Regions from separate parts of the Leuconostoc falkenbergense genome, predicted to be linked through region 1. Evidence: riboswitches for the same ligand, from Rfam matches in the RefSeq annotation. Region 1 holds a riboswitch; each other region holds the start of a gene.
The links. Region 1 has a riboswitch for thiamine pyrophosphate ahead of ACI3ES_RS05850 (ECF transporter S component). Riboswitches for the same ligand answer to the same signal wherever they lie in the genome.
Positions count from the first base shown of each region.

Region 2: it holds a riboswitch for thiamine pyrophosphate, as region 1 does, so the genes downstream of both, ACI3ES_RS02500 (transcriptional regulator) here and ACI3ES_RS05850 (ECF transporter S component) in region 1, are expected to answer to the same signal.
Region 3: it holds a riboswitch for thiamine pyrophosphate, as region 1 does, so the genes downstream of both, thiT (energy-coupled thiamine transporter ThiT) here and ACI3ES_RS05850 (ECF transporter S component) in region 1, are expected to answer to the same signal.
Region 4: it holds a riboswitch for thiamine pyrophosphate, as region 1 does, so the genes downstream of both, ACI3ES_RS04395 (ECF transporter S component) here and ACI3ES_RS05850 (ECF transporter S component) in region 1, are expected to answer to the same signal.

Region 1 is NZ_CP174386.1:1,170,746-1,176,408, forward strand. It holds gene ACI3ES_RS05835 (Cof-type HAD-IIB family hydrolase) at 1-125, opposite strand, end outside; gene ACI3ES_RS05840 (energy-coupling factor transporter transmembrane protein EcfT) at 232-900, opposite strand; gene ACI3ES_RS05845 (ATP-binding cassette domain-containing protein) at 900-2,300, opposite strand; gene ACI3ES_RS05850 (ECF transporter S component) at 2,318-2,899, opposite strand; TPP riboswitch at 3,021-3,109, opposite strand; TPP riboswitch at 3,229-3,330, shown strand; gene tenA (thiaminase II) at 3,406-4,119, shown strand; gene ACI3ES_RS05860 (ACT domain-containing protein) at 4,297-4,668, opposite strand; gene ACI3ES_RS05865 (hypothetical protein) at 5,103-5,387, opposite strand; gene ACI3ES_RS05870 (DUF2089 family protein) at 5,380-5,658, opposite strand.
Region 2 is NZ_CP174386.1:491,940-497,602, reverse strand. It holds gene thiD (bifunctional hydroxymethylpyrimidine kinase/phosphomethylpyrimidine kinase) at 1-578, opposite strand, end outside; gene thiM (hydroxyethylthiazole kinase) at 575-1,351, opposite strand; gene ACI3ES_RS02500 (transcriptional regulator) at 1,351-1,911, opposite strand; TPP riboswitch at 1,999-2,087, opposite strand; gene ACI3ES_RS02495 (hypothetical protein) at 2,126-2,632, opposite strand; gene ACI3ES_RS02490 (hypothetical protein) at 2,629-2,919, opposite strand; gene ACI3ES_RS02485 (VWA-like domain-containing protein) at 2,916-4,073, opposite strand; gene ACI3ES_RS02480 (ATP-binding protein) at 4,070-5,221, opposite strand; gene ACI3ES_RS02475 (NAD(P)H-binding protein) at 5,283-5,663, shown strand, end outside.
Region 3 is NZ_CP174386.1:31,399-37,061, forward strand. It holds gene ACI3ES_RS00200 (LTA synthase family protein) at 1-337, shown strand, start outside; gene ACI3ES_RS00205 (glycosyltransferase) at 357-1,418, shown strand; gene ACI3ES_RS00210 (MerR family transcriptional regulator) at 1,505-1,975, shown strand; gene thiT (energy-coupled thiamine transporter ThiT) at 2,012-2,566, opposite strand; TPP riboswitch at 2,635-2,723, opposite strand; gene ACI3ES_RS00220 (RluA family pseudouridine synthase) at 2,790-3,683, shown strand; gene ACI3ES_RS00225 (MIP/aquaporin family protein) at 3,724-4,443, opposite strand; gene ACI3ES_RS00230 (MIP/aquaporin family protein) at 4,546-5,274, opposite strand; gene ACI3ES_RS00235 (copper-translocating P-type ATPase) at 5,389-5,663, opposite strand, start outside.
Region 4 is NZ_CP174386.1:885,522-891,184, forward strand. It holds gene ACI3ES_RS04380 (energy-coupling factor transporter transmembrane protein EcfT) at 1-245, opposite strand, end outside; gene ACI3ES_RS04385 (ABC transporter ATP-binding protein) at 245-1,618, opposite strand; gene ACI3ES_RS04390 (thiamine-binding protein) at 1,656-1,949, opposite strand; gene ACI3ES_RS04395 (ECF transporter S component) at 1,946-2,524, opposite strand; TPP riboswitch at 2,673-2,762, opposite strand; gene ACI3ES_RS04400 (DMT family transporter) at 2,922-3,863, shown strand; gene ACI3ES_RS04405 (class I SAM-dependent methyltransferase) at 3,933-4,622, shown strand; gene ACI3ES_RS04410 (Nif3-like dinuclear metal center hexameric protein) at 4,616-5,443, shown strand; gene pepT (peptidase T) at 5,448-5,663, shown strand, end outside.

The DNA of each region.
Region 1 (5,663 bases):
ACTGGCAGAATCCCACGTTCTGGAAACGTTTTTAATAGCTCAATCATTTCCACGCTAACTTTTAGATCGTTATTGGGACAAAGCGTGCCGTCTAAGTCAAAGAAAACAATTTTGTTATAGTTCATAATTCAGCTCCTTTTATATTCTCTAAGAAAAACGCGGACTTTTCTAAACCGTTCAATCTTTGATCACAGATGTAGCTCTCAAAATTAGCTAATGATTAAAAAATAATTACCAGAGTCGTAAAATAAAAACGCAGTATTGAATGAATAACATAACGATCAGAATAATCATCCAGCCACCAAATTTTGCTGGAAACCGTTCATAGTAACTTCGTTTTTCTCCTTCCTCAAAACCATGTGAAGTCATAGCCATGGCCAAATTATTGGACCATACCAATGACTGGGTAATCGCTTTAAAATATAGTTTTGGAGACCAAAAATGCAACACTTCTCCTCGCATCATGCCGACTGCACGAATCATCTTCACAGCGTGTATAATTTTAGGAATAAAACTAAGAGCGCCTAATATACCGTAGACAAAGGTAGCAGACATTTTGACATTTTGCTCCAAAGAACGTAATAATTTGTATAAAACCATGGTCGATATAAAAGCGGCGCCCAAAAAAATATACACTCCGACACGAGTCGTCATGACCAAAGCAAAATGTATCCGTTGTTCTTTGTTTCCGGTACCAAAAAAGTAGAACGAAGTAAATGATCCAATGGCCGGCAGTATACTTACAATCACAAATCGAGCAAAGTTCTTTGCAAAATTCCCAGTTATCAATAAAATTAATAGACTCATTACAATCAAAATTAAATTGAGATATACTGATTTTGTGAAAGCTATTTCAAAAGAGATGAGTAAGACCAATAATAGTTTTTGAGTTTCATTCATTAATATATTTTCTCCTCATAGCGCAGGCCACTTTTATCGAAATGAACGTGATAGTCAATATATTTTGCAATGCCGTGTGTTTGGTGCGAAATCATAATAACGGTTTGATGCAAATCATCAGCGACATCCTTAATAGTTGCCATAACATGTTGAATAGATATCGTATCCAAACCCGCCAAAGGTTCATCTAATAATAATGTTTCTGGAGAAATAACTATCATAATTAATAATTGTAATTTTTTTTGCTGCCCCCCTGACAATTCATACACGCTATGTTCTGCTAGTCCGTCAAGATTGAGCCGGTCGATAACTTTGGATATTTTGTCTTCAGTCCAGTACCCTTTGAAACGACTCCTTGATCTAGCCTGCTCAAGCTCTTCTTTTACTGTAATGTTTAAAAATTGATTCATTGCATTTTGAAAAACTAGCCCCACCAAACGTGCATATTTTTTGAAAGGTAAATTATTAATTGATTGCTCTTCGTAACATAATGTTCCTTGAAAATCATGCAATCGCGCAAAAGTTAATAACAAACTTGACTTACCAATACCATTTGGTCCAGTAATTAATGTTATTTTATTTTTTGCCCACTTAAAATCACTATTTTGTAAAATAGGCATGATACCATTTTGCAATGTCACATCAACCATATTAAACGATAGTTCATCTACTGTATTGTGAACCTGTAACTGCTGCGGACTATATTCATTAAACATATCCTTAATTTCATTCTTACCTACTTGATAAAGTGTTTTATTTGCTATGCGAAAAGCATTCGTCATCAGCAACTGATAACCACTTGTATCATGATCAGAAACTAGAATACCATGCCCACGATCAGCTAACTTTTTCAACAATAACTGCAATTCTTTTCGATGCACGGGATCAACCGCTGCAAAAGGTTCATCTAACAAAATGATTTCGGCACCCATAGCTAACGTTTCAGCTAAAGCCACTTTTTGCAATTCCCCACCTGATAGATGAGCTAAATCACTATGTCTCAGTGATTCAATACCGACTTCAATTAATGCTTCATTGATTCGTGTATCTATTTCTTGTTTTGATAGAGACAAATTTTCAAGTGAAAAAATTAATTCATCTTCCACACGATCCATTGCGAACTGTTGATCGGGATGTTGAAATAACATAGCTACTTTTCTCGATCGAAAATTGGCTTTAATTGTTGCGATATTATGTTTATTTAATAAAACTGTTTGTGACAATTCACCACCATACTTGGGATACAAACCCGCCAGAGCAGTCATCAATGTAGACTTCCCACAACCTGATTCACCAACTAATAAAATAAATTGTCCCGGTTGGATGGATAGCGTAATATCTTTTAAAATTAATTGGTCATCAATCTTAATATCTAAATGGCTAGTTTTTAAAATCGTCATTGTTGGTCATCCTAACGTCACTTTTTTAATAACTTAGACTTTTCTAATAGATTAACAATCCAATAAACTAGTAGGCCAGCAAAAAAAGCAATTGAAATCCACCGTACAATGAACAATCCGATTAACATACTAATTCCAAACTGAAGATAGCCATCATGGAACAATGACCATATAAAAGTCACAATAGTTCCTGTAAGGGTCGACAAAATTAAACCTGTTTTCCAATTTTTATAGCCTGTTAATGTGAAACCTAACTCTGATCCGATTCCTTGAATAAAACCAGAAATTAAAGTCGCTACACCCCAGTAACCTCCCAAAAGTGCTTCTCCTGTCGCACCTAGTAATTCACCAATTAATCCAGCCCCCATCCTTCTCAATAGATAGCTGGAAAGTGGCGCTGCCATCATCCAAGGACCAATTGTAATCGCAATTGTGTATTGATGTAATCCGAGTGGGACCAAAACAGCATCTAAAGCTGTGTATATTGGATCCATAATGAAATAAATGACACCAAAAGCAATACCTATTAATGCCATTAATATCACTTCTCGCAACGACCACCTAACCTTTGATTCAGATGAGATTTCTAACTGTTCCATAAACATATTCTCCTTTTGATTGAGGTCGTAAGTTTTGATAATATACCGTTTTAGTAATAAGTGATCATAGAAAAAACCACCAACCACAAAAGAGACTAGTGATTGATGGCATCAAAAAATGTCTTAATCTAACTTATCTTCCTTCGCAGGTATTAACCTGACAGGTTCAATGGGTATAATCTCAACCTTACGGTACCCCAGATAAAATATTAAACTACGTGAAAAAGTATAACTCATTGTTTTCAAAAATGCAATGCACTGACTCCTATTTTTTTAATGTTTGTAATTATTTTGTAGTAGTGTTATTCTTAATTCATAAAATATTATATGTTGTCCACTAGGGGTGCCTTCTTGGCTGAGATGATGTTTACATCAGTCCCTTCGAACCTGATCTAGTCAACACTAGCGTAGGAAAGTGGCATTCTTTTATTTAATAAAGATGCTCTTTTTGCGCTCTTAACAAAGCGCTTTTTTTGTTGACTAAAAACCAATTATTAGGAGATATTATGTTGTTTTCAGAAGAATTACGTGCTCATGCACAACCAATTATGACTGCTATTCATGAACACCCATTTGTCCGTGGTATTGCGACAGGATACGTACCACGAGAAGCTTTAATTTTTTATGTTGAACAAGATTTTCAATATTTGAGTGAATTTATTAAAATTTATGCCACTGCAATTACAAAACTAACTGACCGTACTGAAATAAAATTTTTTGCGAATGCAATTGATTTTATTTTGAATAGCGAAATTCATCCACACCACGTCTTTTGCGATGTGGCCGGCGTTCAATATGAAATGTTACAACATGCAACACCAGCACCAAAAGCATATCTATATGAATTACATATGTATCGTGCAGCTGATACAGGTTTACTGCTGAATATTCTCGCTGCTTTTCAAGCTTGTCCTTGGACGTACCATGAAATTGCCAACAAGCAAGTTCAAGAAAAGGCTAATAATCAAGCTAATCCTTTTAAAGGATGGATTGATTTCTATGCTAAAACGGATGATGATTCTCAGACCACAGTCTCTGATCAAATTTTCGATTGGATTGATCGTCTGGCATCAGATGCAACATCATTACAACGTGAAGAAGCTATGCAATTTTTCTTAAAAAGTTGTGAACTCGAATGGCAGTTTTGGGAGCAAGCTTTTTACCAACAAGATTGGAAATTTAAGAAAACCATTAGCTCTGCAACATTGAAACATATTTAGTATAAAAAATTGAACTTAGTGATTCAGGCTAATGAAGTAAAATATGACTATTTTGTAACAAGTGTCAAACATTTTCACCAATTAGGCCTTTTTCAAATATTCATTTTTTAAGCACAAACAAAAAGACACATTGCCGTGCCCATTTAGTTTAACAATTATAATTGATTTTTTTCAATCTTACTCATGACGAATAACAAAATCATTGTTATTCAGCTCTCGTACCGCTTTATGCACTTTATCTGTCTTAACCAAAATATAGTCTGTATTAAATGTTGATAGTGCAAAAATGCTTATATTTTCTTTTGCCAAAACCCCTGATATTTTTGCCAAAATACCGATTAAACTAAAGTCCAGTACGCCTTCAATTTTAAACATTTGCCAGCCATCTTCTCTGTTCACTGTTTCTGCAGGCACTTGTGAAGTAGGCGCTACTACAGATATTTCATCAGCTGTAATACTGATATTCAAAGGATTTATAGATAAATTAACCTCCTGTAAATTATCCACCTGAAATACCGTTAATGGTTCCTTTAGTAATAATAATTCCATTTGTTTATTCTCCTAGATTATTTTTAAAATAAAAAGGCAGTGGGAGCTCTTCAATGACCTAATGAGCTCTCACATGCCTGCCACCCGGTGGTGGTAATATATTTATTTTACATAATTATAATATATAAAAAGAATACACACAATTTTTTAATCTTCAGGGCAATTCAATTTAGTGTTTATTTGATGAGCTAGATTCACTTGATGCGCTACTGCTTGTTTTTGTTGGGTTGATCACAATAGTTGTTGTACTCCGATTACGCAACGCATGAATATAAAAGCTCATAATTATGATGATTATGAATAAAGCTGCAATGACTAGATACAATATATTCTTTTTCTCAAGTTTTTTTGGTTTTTCAGACATATTTTTTCTCTCATATCGTGTTGTTAATATATCCATTCTATCATAGCCATTTTTGATAATTATTTTGAAATCAACTCAAATCTTTGGCTTTCATTTTATCCAACTCTTTTTGAGTTTTCTTTTTTCTACTTTCGATACTTTCTATCCAAATACCATTAATAACTGCTTCGCCGACGATTAAAACGGTAAACAACCCTAAAATGTTCTGACCATTTTTGTAAATCATTAACCAAATCATAAAAATCAAATAAGCTATACCCGGTAAAGCACCAAACCATTTTGGAAGGAAACGATCAAGTAAATACAAACCGCCAGCTATTAAACATCCATAAAAAACACCCATAAATTCACTCATCTTTTTCCTCCTGATAATCTGCAAGAATCTTTTTTGCTAAATTTAATGGCAATTCATCATTAATTACCATTTCCATTATTTTAGTTTCAAACGAACTTTTGCCCTGTTGTTCAATTAAATCAATATGTTGAATAATTTTATTCAATCGGACACGTACCGTTGGATAACTAACCTGATAAATTTTGGCTAATTCTTTTAAGGAACCTGAAGCCTTGACTAATTGTTTAACGAACTCTTGATCTTCACGTTCTAGTTTTAAAAACCAATCCATAAACA
Region 2 (5,663 bases), 680 kb from region 1:
GCCAATAAGACGTAATCCTCAATACGTGATGACTGCCCATGACCTCCTTTCAATAAAACATTTTTAGCGCCTAATTTTTGAATCGCCTTAGCTGCACGTTGCATGTCTTGCCGATTATTAATCGCTTGACCACTTAAAATTTCAGCTTCTGGCATATTAGGCGTTACAAGTTCTGTTAGCGGTAACAATAAACTTTTAACGGCAGCCACTGCATCAGGATTAAGCAACTTTGCGCCACCTTTCGCAACCATTACCGGATCTAACACATATTTACCAAAATCAAAATTTTGCAAGCCTTTGGCAACAAGCGCTACTGTCTCTGCGTTTCCGAGCATACCAGTTTTGGTTGCTTTGATAGCTAAATCATCAGCGATTGATTGCATTTGTGACCAAATCATATCAGGTGGTGTCATCAAAACATCTTGAACACCCAATGTATTTTGCGCTGTTAAAGCGACAAACACATTAGCACCATAAACACCCTGTGCAGCAAATGTCTTTAAATCAGCGCTAATACCAGCACCGCCACTACTATCAGCACCAGCGATTGTTAATACTTGTGGTGTTTCATTGCTCATAAGTATTGCACACTTTCAGTCATAAATGTCGCTACTTCCTCACTTGTAATTGCAGCAAGTTCATCTAGCAATTGCATACTATAAAAACCTGGTGTCGTGATTTGATGGCTGGCTTTGAGGCCAGCTAACTTAAACGTTGCCATCGTGTACATGACATTTTCCATAGTGAGTGATTCAGCCACAAAAGCACCAATCATGGACGATAATGCATCACCAGTTCCCACATTAGTTGATAATAATGGCACGTCTGTCTCAATGACGGCAGTTTGATGCCCATCGCTAATAACATCTTTGGCACCACTTAATGCAATTATGGCACCAGTCTTTTCTGCTGCTAATTGTGCGATGGCAATTACATCACCACTACCAGTGGCGTCAATGCCTTGGCTGTCAAAATCAATATCGGCAAACCACGCGATTTCCGCTGCGTTACCTCGAATAATATCAACATGCCCTTCTCGCATCAAAGTCTGCACGGCCTTACTACGAAAAGGTACTGCAACAGCAACTGGATCCAAGATAACAGGTTTATCTAAGTTAGTAGCGACCTTTGAGAGCGTTACAATATCTGATAATTCATTGGCCTTAAGCGTACCAATATTAATGACAACGGCATGTGCAATTTGACATAAATCATTAAATTCACTAACTTCGCGACTCATAAGCGGCGAACCACCAATAACATTCACTACATTGGCTACGAATTGTGGGGTAACAAAGTTAGCATAGGTCAGAACAAGCGGTGATTGTGTCCGTACATTTTTAATTGTCATTAGTATTGACTCCCTTTTTCATAGGCATTCCGCCAAAATTTTAGTTCAAATTGATACGATTTTTCAAAAATAGCGACATCTAGTCGACTGTCTGAATGGTCAACAATCTGCCAGTAATAGGTTACCAAATCATGGTATTGTTTACTGGCATAATATTGCTGCCAACCATTGTTTGTTTGATGTGCCAGTGCTTTAGCTATAAAGTAATAGGATTCCACACAAGGTAAGGTTGCCATGATTGCTGACATAGCACCTTTTTGAGCTGCTGCACGCATATGATTAACATAGGATTGCCCAACCAAATCTAAAGGCTTTGAGGCAACAGCATCCACTAGACTAAGATGTGCTTGTCCCTCATCATCGCTTGTCGGTCTGGTTAAATGTAATGATTCATCAATTTGATCAACGATAGGCATAAAAGCTTCGATATAACTGGCATCTTGAGCCGTATAATAATCGGCTTGATGCTTGGTTAATGAGTTATTACCAATTGCTTTCACGAAAGGCTCAGCCATTATTTGAGGCATAAACTGTTCTCTAATTGTTTGTAATGAGGTCATGTTTTCTCCATAATAGGACACAAAAAGGCCGCGAACCCACTCCAAGAAGATGCGTTCACGGCCAGTAATCAACATTTAAAAAACACTAGCTTATGCAACATATCTCCCTGCGTACGTACTAACGTCATCAGGTTCAATGGGTATTTCTCAGCCAATCGGCACCCCAGATATTTTATTCATTTCAAGATAAGTGTAAACGAATGTCACCAGATAATCAACCCCACCATTCAGGATCAACATCTCTCATTTGATGTTTCAGTGACAATTGCGAATCACTTGTAACACGTTGGTAAGTCGTTGTGTAGGGATTTTTCATCAAATTAATCATTTGCTGATACTGTGTACTTTTCAAAAAATCAGCTAATTGACTGTGATTTTGCCAAAAAGTCCACAACATATAATCTGCTTTACCATTATCATTTTGAGCCACAACACCGGCAACATTTACTAACTTACCAATTAGTTTATCATTATCATCTTTAGCCTGAAAGGCAATTTGATGAATCACACGGCCAGTTAATTGACCATTAATATAACGACTATCAAAGCCTAATGGCCGTTGAAATTGTTGGACAATTTCTGGCGCATCCAAAATCAAAACATTCGAACCCGCCAATTGTGATACCTTGCCGAGGTAAAACACGTTGTCTGGATTCGCTGTTTGAAGTGCTAATAATTCTGAAACTGACTGTTCTGGTGCAAGTACAAGATTAATTTTCATAAGAATGGCTCCTTTAACATTGTGACGACATCTGGTGAAAGCCGAACTGCATTACGCTGAATAAACTGTTGGACGCCTTTAAACGTTGTCAGATCAACTGTGGGTGTCATAGCATCTGATGCAACTAATGCTTTTGCATAGACAATATCTGAACGCGTCATCATCGTCATGCCCCATGGCTCGCTCAGTAACAGTGATTCCCATTGATCAGTTAATAATGCTTCAGCTCTTTTGAACCGATTGTCTTTGGCAATAAAACTACTCAGATCTGTTGGATTTAATTTCATAGGGTCAACACCTTTCCAATTTGATTAGGCAAACTGAGTTGTTGCTCTTCTGGCAGTATCCAATAAACACGACGATACTGTGACATAATCGGTGATGTTTCACCGTCACCATCAGTTAGGATAATCACTGTTGTCGTCTCACGAGGTGTTTTTTGTTTATCTAGATAGTCAAAAATACTTTGAAATGCCGTTCCTCCGCCAGCACGGCGCTGCCAATGATTGATATTTTTAATCACTTCAACTGCTGTATCAAATGAAAACACGCGGACTTTAGCATCAAATTGTTGTGTTATTTGCATCACATTGGCTAGGAATTTACCCACTAGTCTATCACTAATAGAAGCTGAATTGTCGACAAATACCAAAATTTCATTTTCGTACGTACTAATTTCACCAAATAAGTCCATTCGATAGGCTTGGCGCCGATTAAATCGTGCGCGTGATGGTTGCTTTTGATTAGGTACTTGGCTTACCCCTGTTTTGAAGATTTGACGCCAATTTTTTTTAGGCACCACCACCGCGGAAATCTGTTGTATGACAGCACTAGCCAAGTGACCTCGCCCAGATTTTTGTGCATCTTCATTGGCTTGCCGAATGACTTGTTCAAGTGCCGATTTAGCCTCATCAGACTCATCGCCAACACTCGCCCAATCACCGTGGCCGTCGACGTCACCATGAGCAGGCACATCATCTTCAAAACGACTGATTAAATCAATATAAGTTTGCGAATCTTGATAAGGCGCAAACCATTCGCCGTACACATCAAACAACATTTGCAAAGTCACAGCCGTTGGTAACTCACCTAATTCCTTAGGTAAATATTGATTAATCGCCACATCAGTCCCTAGATCAACAACTGATTTTGCTTGGTGCGTTGCAGCATAGCGAACTGGGTGTTCCCAAATAACATGCAGTGATTCATGTGCCAATGCAGCAGCAATCTGATTATACGTGCTGAAATTTTCCGTTAAACGTGCTGGATTGATTACTAAGTACCAACGATGATTTTGCCATTTTAATGCCAAAGGATGCGGTGCTAACAGGTTCATTTCGCGGGTTAAATTCATGACAATGTTGCCATATAGTGGTGAAACATCGAGTAAGGTTTTAATACCACCTAATATTAAATTATCCGTTTCATCCTTTGTTATCATCTGGTCGCAATGTCCATAATTTGTTGATACAACACGTTTGCATAGTGTTCTTCTGAATTGTACAAATCATCTAAAATTGGAGCATTTGTCATTTGCTTAACCAGTGCATATTGACCATCTGGTGCCAGCAATTGTAGTAATTCACTAAAACGTGCAGCGTTATTATCGTGTGTCATATCTGCCGTCAATAACAATGTTTTCATCACTGTCATTTTTTGAATTTCTGAATAGCTTTCAAATTTGGAACGAATGGTTAAAGGTACTTTAGGTCCGTCTGGTTTTGAGTCAAAGACTTCTTCGGCAGTTAAGCTAGGCGTTTGTTCGCGTACAAATCGAACAAATTGTGTTGCCACTACTTGACCTAAATCACCCGCCACAATATCAAATAACAAATCTTCTTGCTGACGATTAGATAGCCTAAGCAATTCAAAAAGATCATCCGACACACGTTGCCAAGCACGTGGGGTTGGATTCAAATCAACTTCACGCACGTCAGGATACAACAAACTAGCATTTTCAGCGATAAACCTGCGCACCAAATCATGAATATTGGGCCGTTGATCCCCTTTAGCAGCCCATGCTAACCAATCTTTCACTGATACGCTCATCACTAATCTTGTTGTCCGATCCTTAATTGCGGCATCAGAAGTTTGAACCGCATATTCAGATGTCTCAAAACCATGCATACTATCATCTGGATTTTCTGCCAAGATAAGGAGAACATTTTTTGGCAAAATTAGATCATTAATCTGTCGTTGTAACACTAAATTCATCAGTTCAGCCTGAACAGCTTGTGAGCCACGATTGAATTCATCTAAAAACCAAATAATTGGTTGACTCGGTACCGCTTCAGCATGCTGAATAATTTGAATCAGCGTATGTGTGTAGCCAAATTTAACGTCAGCAAGTTGCCCATAATGTTTAGTTTGCAAAAACGCACTTTCAGTCAAGGGCGGTATTGGAATCGCCAAATCGCCTTTTTCTGACAGAGAAACCACCGTTGTAAACAATTGCGCATTCATTTGCTTTGCCACATCGCTCACTAAAGCAGACTTGCCAATGCCTGCTTCTCCAACAATATTAGGCACATTACCGCCTCGTAATATCAGTGGGACTGCCGTTAATAATTGTTGATAAGTTAAACTCATAATGAACCTCATTCCTAACTATATTTTACCGCAATCCAAACAATCATGCTAAAATGAAGATATGACAAAAAAAATTCTAATTCTCGGTGCTAATGGTCAAATTGCCAAATTAGTGGTTACTATGTTAGCCAATACCGACACACAATTAAAGCTCACCTCTCTTCACGCCAAACCAGCCCAACATATTACCAAGCTAGATGCAGCAAATGAAGCTGATTTGGTGACGGCATTAAAAGATATTGACATTGTCTACGCCAATATTGGTGCCGAAGGCCGTCAAAAAAATGTGGCTAATGCGTTGGTCAATGCCATGCATACTGCTGGGGTGTCTCGCCTGATTTGGATCGCAACAATTGGCATTTACAATGAGTTGCCACCTCAGCAAGCTGATTTGTGGCGCAATATTTTAGGTACTCCCGAAAACGAAAACAGCTATATTGGC
Region 3 (5,663 bases), 1.0 Mb from region 1:
AAAATTGCAGACAAAACTTAATAAGATTCAAAGTTATGTGAATAAAAAATTGAATATGTCAGATAATTTGAATCAAAAGAATTTATTGCGTTTCTACACACCAAAAGATTTTAAGGCTGTTGACCCGTCGAAATATGATTACAGTAAAGACAGTACAGTCAAACGGTTGAAAAAGATTAACCAAAAATTAGGGACAAAATCCACAAGTTTGTTGTCTAAAAATGGTAACCGCTCGACTCTGAGTGATTACATCACTGATGCACCAGAGTCACGTGATAAAGCGACAGATACAACAAGATTGTTGCCACGAAATGCAGATGATTGGAGTGGAAATTAATGAAACTGGGAGCAAAAATATGACTAAGATTCTTATTGCCCTTGAAAACATTGGTCTTGGGGGCATGAAGCGTGCCACGACTGTTGTTGGTAATGCGTTGGCGCAACAGCACAACGTAGTATATTATAGTTTTTCTGATTTACCACCTTTTTATACACTATCAGCGGATTTATTGGTTGCAAAGAGGCCCTTAACACTAGCCAACGATGCAAAGCCTTATGTCAAATATGCTGAACAAATTCAAGATTTTATTAACATTGCACGGGAATTCGATGTGGTAATTTTAGCAGGTGGTTTGTTGTCTAGTTTTGCTGCTGTGATGAAGCCACAATTACCTGACACACAGTTAATTGGTTGGATGCATAATAATGTGACGACTTACAAAAGTCAGTACTATGCTGATATGCAGACTGAATTTGAGGCAGGTTTGCGGGCACTTGATACTGTCGTTGTACTGACAGACTATGATTTGGCGGGCTTTAAGCCCTATAATCAATACGCTGTCAAAATATGGAATCCGTTGACCATAACACCAAATGGACGCGCTGATTTGACACAACATATCATTGCCTTTACAGCTCGGATTGCGATTCAGCATAAAGGCATTGATTTCGCTGTGCAACTAGCATCTAAACTACCTAATGATTGGCGTTTGGCAATTGCTGGTAGTGGGCTACCAGAAGATATGGTAACGTTTCAAGAATTGATTGAAAAATATGCGGCTCAAGATAAAATTATTTATCGTGGTGGACTAAAAGACGAAGCTTTGCGACAACATTACCGTGATGCTAGTATTTTCTTACAGACTTCTCGTTGGGAAGGATTGCCGTTGGTTTTGGCTGAAGCTATGAGCTTTGGTTTACCGATTGTCGCAATGAAAAATACGGGTTCTGCAGAAGTGCTAGATGGCGGTCAATACGGCATTTTAGTTGAGAATGGTGATGTCGATGGTTTGTTAGCAGCTATTCAGCCACTATTAAACACTCAAAAAGAGCGCCAACATTATGCTGATATCTCACTACGACGAGTTGAAGATTTTGAGATAGGCCCAATTTTAGAACAGTGGCAGGCTTTGTTTTAATTAATTAATGTGCTATATTTAAATAGATATTAGGCGTGTTTTTAGCAACTTAGTTGACAAAGAACACTATTTTTAGAGGCACAAATATGAATTTTGACAAAGAAAATTTTAAAAAACCGTCTCTTGATCATCTACAATTTCGCATTGGTGAACTAGCACGTATGACGAATATATCGACACGGCAACTTCGCTATTGGGAAAAGCAAGGATATGTTCAAGCGATAGATCGAGAAGATGAACAAGAATCTCGATTATATGGGTTTCGTGCGTTTGTTAAAGTTGCGATTATCAAACAAAACTTAGATGATGGTGATAGTTTACATGAAGCCGTTGATAAGGCTAATGAACAGCTTGAAAGTGCTATGATTATCCATCATATTATGAAGAAAGCCTTCCAAGGTATTGAAGAATATGAAGGACGTGTTGTGGTCAACTTGGGCTATTTTGATGACGCTGAAACGCAATTGCTGTATGTTTATCTTGAGTCTGGAAAAGTAAAGTATCGGGTTGTTGATAAACGTGAGTTTCCAATTACGAAAAAAAGCCAGTTACTATAACAGGTTCCATTTAGAATTGTTATAATAATTGGCTTTTTATTTGAACATTTTTGGTTGAACGCGAAGTAAAACAATCAGTACAATGACAGTCAAAAGGATTTGTGGGACAACGTAAGCTGCGTTGTAAATCAGTGAATAGAGCCAAGGATTTTGCCCTTTAGGAGCAAAAGCGCCGTAAAAGAAACCACCAGCCAAAAAGGAACCAAAAAAGCGACCAAAACCACCAAGTACGGCGCCAAGTGATACTAGTACCATTGCTTGTTTTGTTGTATTTCGACGGAGTGCATATTTTAATTGGCTCGTGAACAATCCGCCGAGACCAACCAACGTATAGGCAAAGAAGTAGTCGAAAAATACTTGTAGTGGATTTAAATAATATGGATTTAAAATAAAAGTCACCACACCAACAATTAATCCAGTCACCATACCGGCTTTTACACCATGTCGGTAGGCAACAAATAATATTGGGACCAATGACAAGGTCACGGCGCCACCTTGTGGCATTTTAAAAAGGGTCAGCCAATCGAAAACAACAGCCAAGGCGGCAAATATAGCCACTTCAGCGATGACGCGGGAACGAGAATTTTGCATAGATTTCATATCTCCAAAAAATAAAAGCGCAACCGTCAAGAGAGTTCACAGGTTGCGCCATTAATGAGCTAAACAATGTTATATCTCCCTTCGCATGCATTATCATGAGCAGGTTCGGTGGGTATATCTCAGCCATAGGGCACCCCAGATAATCTAAGTATAACGAAAATGACAATAAAGTCAAATTAAGGGAGCTAACCCTAAAGGTGTGGGCATTTATCATATGACAACATGGCAATATCAATTTAAAATAGCACCGCACAATGCCGGTCAATCAGTTAAAGCATTGTGGATAAAATGGCTTATTCCAAAGCGTATTCGTGGGGCTCTCAGGATTAAGCGACATTTTACCGTGAATGGTAAAGTGGTCCCGACTAGTTATTTTTTGGCAACAAATGATGTATTAGTGATGACCTTTGATCAGGATGATTTTAGGACGAGTAACTCTAATTATGGACCGAATCATAGTCAGAAAGTAGTAACTTTATTTGAAAACGATTATCTTGTGGTTGTCGATAAACCAGCGGGTATGAAAATGCATCCGCATTCACCAACAGAAGATGATACTTTGCTGAATTACGTTGCCGGTGATTTTCAAAGGCGCCATTTGGAAGTGGCCCCTTATATGGTACATCGAATTGATCGGGCCACATCGGGGGCCGTTATTATTGCAAAAACGCCTTTGGTAGTCCCAATACTTGACCAATTACTATCTGCTAAGGCAATTACACGGACTTATTTGGCATGGGTGAGTGGCGTGATGCCGACAAAACAGGGAATAATTGAAACACCAATTGGCATTGATGCACAAGACGACAGGAAACGTGCTGTCAATGGAACCAACGCACAATTTGCTGTGACACATTGGACTAATATACATACGGTTTATCAAAATTCTTTATTACGAATTCGTTTAGATACTGGCCGAATGCACCAAATTAGGGTTCATTTAGCTAGTATAGGCCATCCAATAGTTGGGGATGACCTATATGGTGGGTGTCATATGCCAAGATTGATGCTGCATTCAGCTACCATTGAACTCCCTTTGCCCTTTGATGGTGGCATTAAAACGATTACAGGTCCATTGCCTGATGATTTTCCACGACAATTGCGTTAATAAAAAAAGAAGCTCGCGACGAGCTTCTTTTTTATTAAGATTAGGCTTCTTTTGTAACGCCCTTGTTGAAGAAGTTAGCGGCAAATGCTGCCAAAGCACCACCTAGTAGATCAGCCACTAGGTAAACCCAAACGTGACCAAGTGCTTTACCTTGAACAAAGATTGCAGGACCTAAGGCACGAGCAGGGTTGAAAGCGCCACCGGTAATAGGTAACGCAACAATGATTAGGACTGCTAACCACAAACCGATAATCAATGGGGCAGGGACATTAGCCAATTTAGTGACAATTGAAATGACCAAAACAAACAAGAAAGTCAAAATCAATTCAAAGGCAAAAGCGTACCAGCCTTGCCCGTCAGCAAAGTTAGTTTGACCAAGACCAGCCAAAGTAACGAATTGTTTGACTGTCATTGATTGACCTGACAAAGCGGTTGTAACGGATGTTGACTTTAGATAAGCTGTAACGCCAAGATAGACAGCACCAGAAGCGACAATAGCACCAATCAATTGTGCTAATACATAGCCGACAAATTCGACCCATGACAAACGCTTTTGAATAGCCATTGAAAGTGATACGGCTGGGTTAAAGTGCCCACCAGAAATTTGACCAAAAGCATAAATGGCAACGGCCAATGCCAAACCAAATGAAAAACCAATTGTGATAGGTGATTGTGTCGTAATAGCTGAATAAACAACACTACCAGTTCCAAAGAACACTAACATAAATGTTCCTAGAAATTCTGCGATATACTTACGCATGAAAAATTCTCCTTGTGTGTAATATTACCAATAAATCCCATTATACACGTTTATTTCTAGAAACAAAAAAAGATTGACAATGTTAGTCAATCTTTATAAACTTTAGGCTTTTACGGCTTTTTCTTTACTGGTTTTATTGAAGTAATTAGCGGCAAATGCTGCCAATGCACCAGCGATTAGCTGTGCTGGAATATAGACTAGCAGATGTTTCAGTGCCTTACCACCGACAAAAATTGCTGGTGACAATGAACGTGCTGGGTTGAATGATCCGCCTGTAATTGGCAAGGCCACAATGATCAAAACGGCTAAGAAAAGGCCAATGACCAAGGGAGCAGGGACATTAGTCAACTTTGTGACAATTGAAATCACAAGTACGAACAAGAATGTCAAGACAAATTCAAACGCAAAAGCGTTCAGACGTTCACCAGTGGCATAGTTTGCTTGACCCAAACCAACATAGGAAACAAATTGGCTGACGGTCATTGTTTGTCCAGATAATGCTGTGGAAACAGTTGAAGACTTCAAGTAAGCGGCAACACCACCGTAAACTGCTGCTGAAGCGACAATTGCACCAAGGAATTGTGCTACAATATAACCACCAAAATCAACCCACGTGAGTCTTTTTTGGATGGCCATTGACAACGAAACAGCTGGATTAAAGTGGCCGCCAGAAATTGGGCCAAATGTGTAAATGGCAATTGCTAAAGCAAGACCAAAGGCTAGTGCTACCGTTAATGGTGATTGTGTAGAAGCAGCAGAGTAAACAATACTTCCTGTTCCAATCCCAACCAACATAAAGGTGCCTAGAAATTCCGCGATATACTTACGCATGTAAGATTCTCCTTATCGGTATAAAAATTATCAACACTTACCATTTTACACGTTTATATTAATTGGTTATTAAAGAAATAGTAATTTTTAATAATTGATTAAATATTTAATTATTTACCCTTTAAGTGTCAACGCATTTAAGGCTACGACAATGGTTGAAAAAGACATAACAATGGCACCAATCATGGGATTGAGCATGAGGCCAATGAAAGATAAAGCACCCGCAGCTAACGGAATGGTAATAATATTGTATCCTGCGCCCCACCACAAGTTTTGAACTTGCTTTGTATTGCCATGTTTTGCTAAACGAATGAATTCGATGATTTTTGGCAAATGATTAGTTATGAGAACTGTATCGGCTGAGGCTTGGGCAACTTGGGTACCAGCGC
Region 4 (5,663 bases), 290 kb from region 1:
ACAATACGGGTCGCCATGACGATTGCCATGTTGTGAGTGCCATACGTATTAAATGATGTCCATGCACCCAAAACGGGCAAAATAGGCATTAGCACGAGCAATAAATAGCGTTGCCATGTTAATCTTGATAGCATTAAATAAATTGCAGCAACGATCGCTACTATAAAATTAATACGGGCGTTTAATATAAAGGTTAATTCAATACTGACGATTAAAATAAAGACGAATTTAACACCGGAATTCATTAAAGTTGCTCCTGATAGTATAATGTTTGGTGATCAAGGTGTAGATGGTAGTTAATGACTGGTAGTAAGGCATCCAGTTGGTGACTAATAATGATGAAACGCTGCTTACCTTGAGCCGAAATTTCTTGTAATATTTCAGAGACTACACGTACTGAGGCAACATCAAGTCCAGCAATTGGTTCGTCAAGCAACAAAACGGGCGTGCCAACAATTAACATCAGTAACAGTTGCAGCTTTTTCTTTTGGCCACCAGAAAGTTGATAGACAATGTGTTGACGTAAATGATTAAGATTGAGGCGCGTGAGATAATGATCAATTACTTTGGAAGACCAAAATGATTGATGTTGGCTATGTTGGTAGCTCAACGCTAATTCTTCATCGACGGTCATTCTAAGAAACTGGCGCTCGGGACTTTGAAATAATAGCGCCACTTTTTGAACATATTGTGCAACTTTTAATTTTTGAATATTTTTTGATTGATAAGTTATCTGCCCATCAAAAGATTTCAATTTAGTTAACGCATTAAATAAAGTTGATTTGCCACTACCATTTGCGCCAGTTAGAAGGGTAATGCCAGGTGCACCAATCAAGAGTTGGGGAACAGTGATTAATGTCCTTTTTTCGGCCGATAATTTAAAATGAGTCAGTTCAAAAATACCCTCATTGGTTGTTTTAAAAATATGATGTTGTGGTTTGGAAATGCGTTGCATAAATTGATCATGTTCAAGTGTTGAGATTGTTTGATGTTGAATTTCCCATACATTGTTTACAATGTCTTGATAACCTGAAAAATCATGATCTGCCACAAGAATGGTAACGCCATCAGCCTGCAATGTTTTTATTTTTTTTAAAATTTCCTGCCGTGCTATTATATCGACATTGGCGAAAGGTTCATCTAATAGCAACAATTTACTTTTCATTGCGACAATTATTGCTAAAGCAACTTTTTGCTTTTCACCACCTGAAAGCGTGGCAATCTGTTGGTCGGCTAGTTGTTTGATGCCGACAAATTCAAGTGCCGCCGTCGCACGTTTAGCTATTTCATCAGCCGGAATTTGTAAGTTTTCTAGTGTAAACGTCAATTCCTCAAAAGGGGTAGGCATCGCAAACTGTGTGTCGGGATCTTGAAATAAAAAACCAACATGCTGTGCTCTCTGATTAGCTGGTAACTGGCTAATGGCGGTATTGTCAACCAAAACAGTGCCTTTAAGTTGAGGGAATAAACCGGCAATGATTTTTAACAATGTTGATTTACCAATACCTGATGGTCCAATTAAAAGATTGAAACTATTTTCTGGAATGGATAGTGTCAAGTCGTTAAATATTTTTGTTTTGTCGTAGCTTAAATTAATATGTTCTAGAGTAACAATCATCGGTTTAGAATATCCTATGTACGCGGAAAACACCGCTTTATTTATATTTATCTGTTTTTTTTGCTATTGTAAGCACATCACTTGTGGTTGCCATGTTGATTTTGCTATAAACCATTACAGGTATGTCTGTGATTTCAGCAGCCACTTTTGGCAATTGTGCTAAAAGTGACATCAGTTGATCATAATCACCTTCTAATGTTGATTCAAACGCACCAACTTGGTAATTAACACCACTAGCATCAATGTAAGCGATGACGTGATCAACGATTTTAATAACATCGTTTTCATTTGCAGTCATTGGCAAAACTTGAACAGCAATACTTGAAATCATGAGATCACCTCTGATTGATGCGTTGTTAAGATACCTGATTTAGCAATTAGCTTTTGCGTGAAGTAAACAATGACACCAGCAAAAATGGCTGATGAAATCAGGCGAGTGATAAACAAACCAACTAGTAGACCAAACGAATATTGTGCATAGCCATTACGAAGTAGGTCCCAACCAAAGGTTACAATTGTGACGGTAATGACTGAAGCAGTTAAGCTAGTTTTATCCCAGCGACGGTAACCAAAAATAGCAAATCCAATTTCGGTTCCCAGTCCTTGAATAGCGCCAGCAACGATGTTCATGACGCCCCATTGTGAACCAAAAACCATTTCAATTGTGCCGGCAAGCGTTTCGCCAATAATCGAAGCACCGGCACGACGAATGATGTAGCCCGCCATTGGACCAGCCATTAACCATGGACCAATTGTTGCATCATTAGCATATGGACTTAAACCCATAGGCGTTAATATTGCTGCAATGACGTTATAAGCAAATGCCCAAGCCCAGAAAATAAAACCGAAAAACACCGCGATGAGCGCGATAAAGATAACGTCACGTAGTGACCATTTTGTATGCATGTTGCACACCTCCGAATTTGTTGTGAAAACACCGCAATGAGGTTAGACATACAAAAAGCCAATCTCCATAGGAAGATTGGCTTTGACATAATATCAATTACAAATGCTAAAACAGACTGACGATTAGTAGCTTGTGTCTGTATAGAATTAATATTCAAGTAAATCTCCCTACGCTAGTACGATCTAGATCAGGTTATATGGGTATTATCTCAGCCATTCGGCACCCCAGACTTTGGTGTTTTCAATTGTTTGTGATTATCTCACAAACAGAGTGTACCACAATCCATTTTTACCTGCAATAGATGAAAGTCGTTTGGCTTGCAAAAACGGCACCTATGGGTATACTTATTACGCATGAGTTAAAATTAAAAAAGTTATATTTAGGAGTAGTATTGAGATGCTTTATTTTATTGGATTGGCTGCTGGATTTTTATTAGCTAATCAAAGTGCTATTAATGCAAAATTAGGTGCAGCGGTACGTTCACCATTTAGGTCGAGTTTAATTTCATTTTCAGTCGGGACAATATTTCTGATCGCCGTCTTTTTGGGGACCAATCAACACATTGTTCCTATTGGCACTGTTTTATCGCATAACCCGTGGTGGATTTGGTTGGGCGGAATTTTGGGTGTCTTCTTTTTAACATCTAACATTTTAATGTTTCCCAAATTAGGGGCAATTCAAACGATTATTTTGCCCATTTTAGGTCAAGTTTTGATGGGAGAAGTGATTGATATCTTTGGGCTTTTTGGGGCACAGCAGCATCCTTTGACATGGCTTAAGTCTATGGGAATTTTGATTTTATTCTTAGGTATTTACATTGCTGTTGTGTTGGCCAGCCGTGGGGTTGCTAAAATTGAAGAAAAAAGCGACAAAGATCATGAAAATGCCGTTACGTTGAATTTATGGCGTTTGTGGGGGATAGTGGCAGGTGCTATTTCAGCTATTCAACAAGCCATTAATGGCCACTTTGGCCAATTAATGCATTCCTCAGTCGGAGCCTCGGTGTTTTCTTTTTTGACAGGCACAATCTTGATTCTTCTGGTTGTGATTATTCGTGATAAGTCCTTTTTGCCAAAAGAATTTCATGCGAATGGGCAGCCGTTTTGGTTGTTCATTGGCGGTGTATTAGGTGCTGCATTTGTTTTTGCAGCCGCCTATTTAGTCCCACAACTTGGTACGGGGGTAACAGTTACTTTGGGCTTATTTGGTTCAATCGTTGGATCAATGGCTGTTACACAATTTGGTTGGTGGCGTTCACCGCAAAGACAAGTCACAAGGGCTCAAATATTTGGTATTATGGCGATGGCAATTGGTGTGTTATTGATAAAATTTGGATAAGGAAAGTCAGCGCGTAGCTGGCTTTTTTGCTATACTGATAGGAGTAAAAAAATTTTTTTAGGGAACATTATGGATAGTATTCATCTTTCGCCACGCCTTGAAGCGGTGGCTAAACATGTGCCACAAGGCGCAATAATTGCTGATATAGGTTCAGATCATGCCTATTTACCCGCACATTTAATCTTGAACAATCATGTCCAGCATGCCATAGCTGGTGAAGTCGCTCAAGGGCCGTTTGAAAATGTTCAACATGAAATTAACAAACGACATCTGAATGGCAAACTTGAGGCGCGATTAGCGAATGGTTTAGCTGCCATTGACATAGCTGATAAGGTTGACACGGTTGTAATTGCTGGCATGGGTGGGATTTTGATTCAAGACATTTTGTCAGCTGGTCAGTCAAAAAATCATCAGTACAATACTTTGATTTTACAACCAAATACTGATGAGAATGTTGTCAGATCATGGTTAAACAACAATCACTATTTGATTATAGCGGAAGACATTGTTCAGGAAGGTTCGCATTTTTATGAAGTGATCGTTGCCACGCCTGGTGAATCCAAATTATCTGAGCGTGAGATTGATTTTGGTCCGTATCTGTTGCAATCAAAATCACCAATTCTTGTTGCCAAGTGGCAAAAAGAATGTGATCGTATCAAAGTTATTTTGGCGCATTTGGAAAATTCAGGCAACCAAGACACGCCAACCTACACAAAATGGCAAACAACTTATGATCGTATCAAGGAGATGATATCGTGATTGCACAAGAATTAATTGATCAAATTGAACAGTTTGCGCCACTTTCCTTGGCAGAAGCAGGTGACCCCACTGGTTTACAAATTGGTAATCCGAATCAACAAATTAGTCGCGTTATGACAACATTAGATGTGCGAACTGAGGTCGTCAAGGAAGCCATTGCTGCTAAGGTAGATTTCATTTGGGCACATCATGAGGCAATGTTTTTCCCAGCTAAAAACTTAGATTTATCCGTCCCACAAAATCAAATGTATGCAGATCTTATTACCCATCAAATTGTGGTTTATGCATCACATACCAATTTGGATAACGCTTTTGGTGGGATGAATGATTGGTTGTCGGCAGCACTTAATATTGAGCACACAGTGCCTTTAATCCCTAATGCAGATGGTAAAACAGGATTAGGTCGGATTGGTAAGTTAAAGAAACCATTGACAGTAGCAAATTTTGCGAAACAAATGCGTGATATTTTTCACGTTGAAGCTGTTCGTGTCATAGCCAATGACCTTAATCGTGTCATTTCAACGGTGGCAGTTCTAGGTGGAGATGGTGGTAAATTTTGGCAAACAGCTAAACAATCAGGAGCTGATGCTTTTGTTACTGCTGATGTATATTATCATGTTGGCCATGACATCTTAGCAGATGATTTTGTAGTCATTGATCCGGATCATCACATGGAAGCCATTGCTAATCAAAAAATGGCTGAGCAAATAAAAGCATGGTGTGATGACCAGCTTGATGTTTTTGCCACCAAGCTGAATACAGATCCTTATACGTATATTTTGGGACCGTCCGGACAGCAGCAGTCGACCAAAAAGGAGTGAAAATATGACAAAATACCCAGAACTAACAGACCGATTTTTGAAATACGTCAAAATTGATACGCAGTCAGACGAAAATTCAACGACGGTGCCTTCTTCGCCCAAAGAAGTGGCGTTTTTAGCTGAATTGGCTGAAGAATTGAAGCGCATTGGCCTTGAAAATGTGCGTACTATGGCTGATGGTTATGTGTTTGCCGAACTGTCAAGTAACATTGAAAATGCA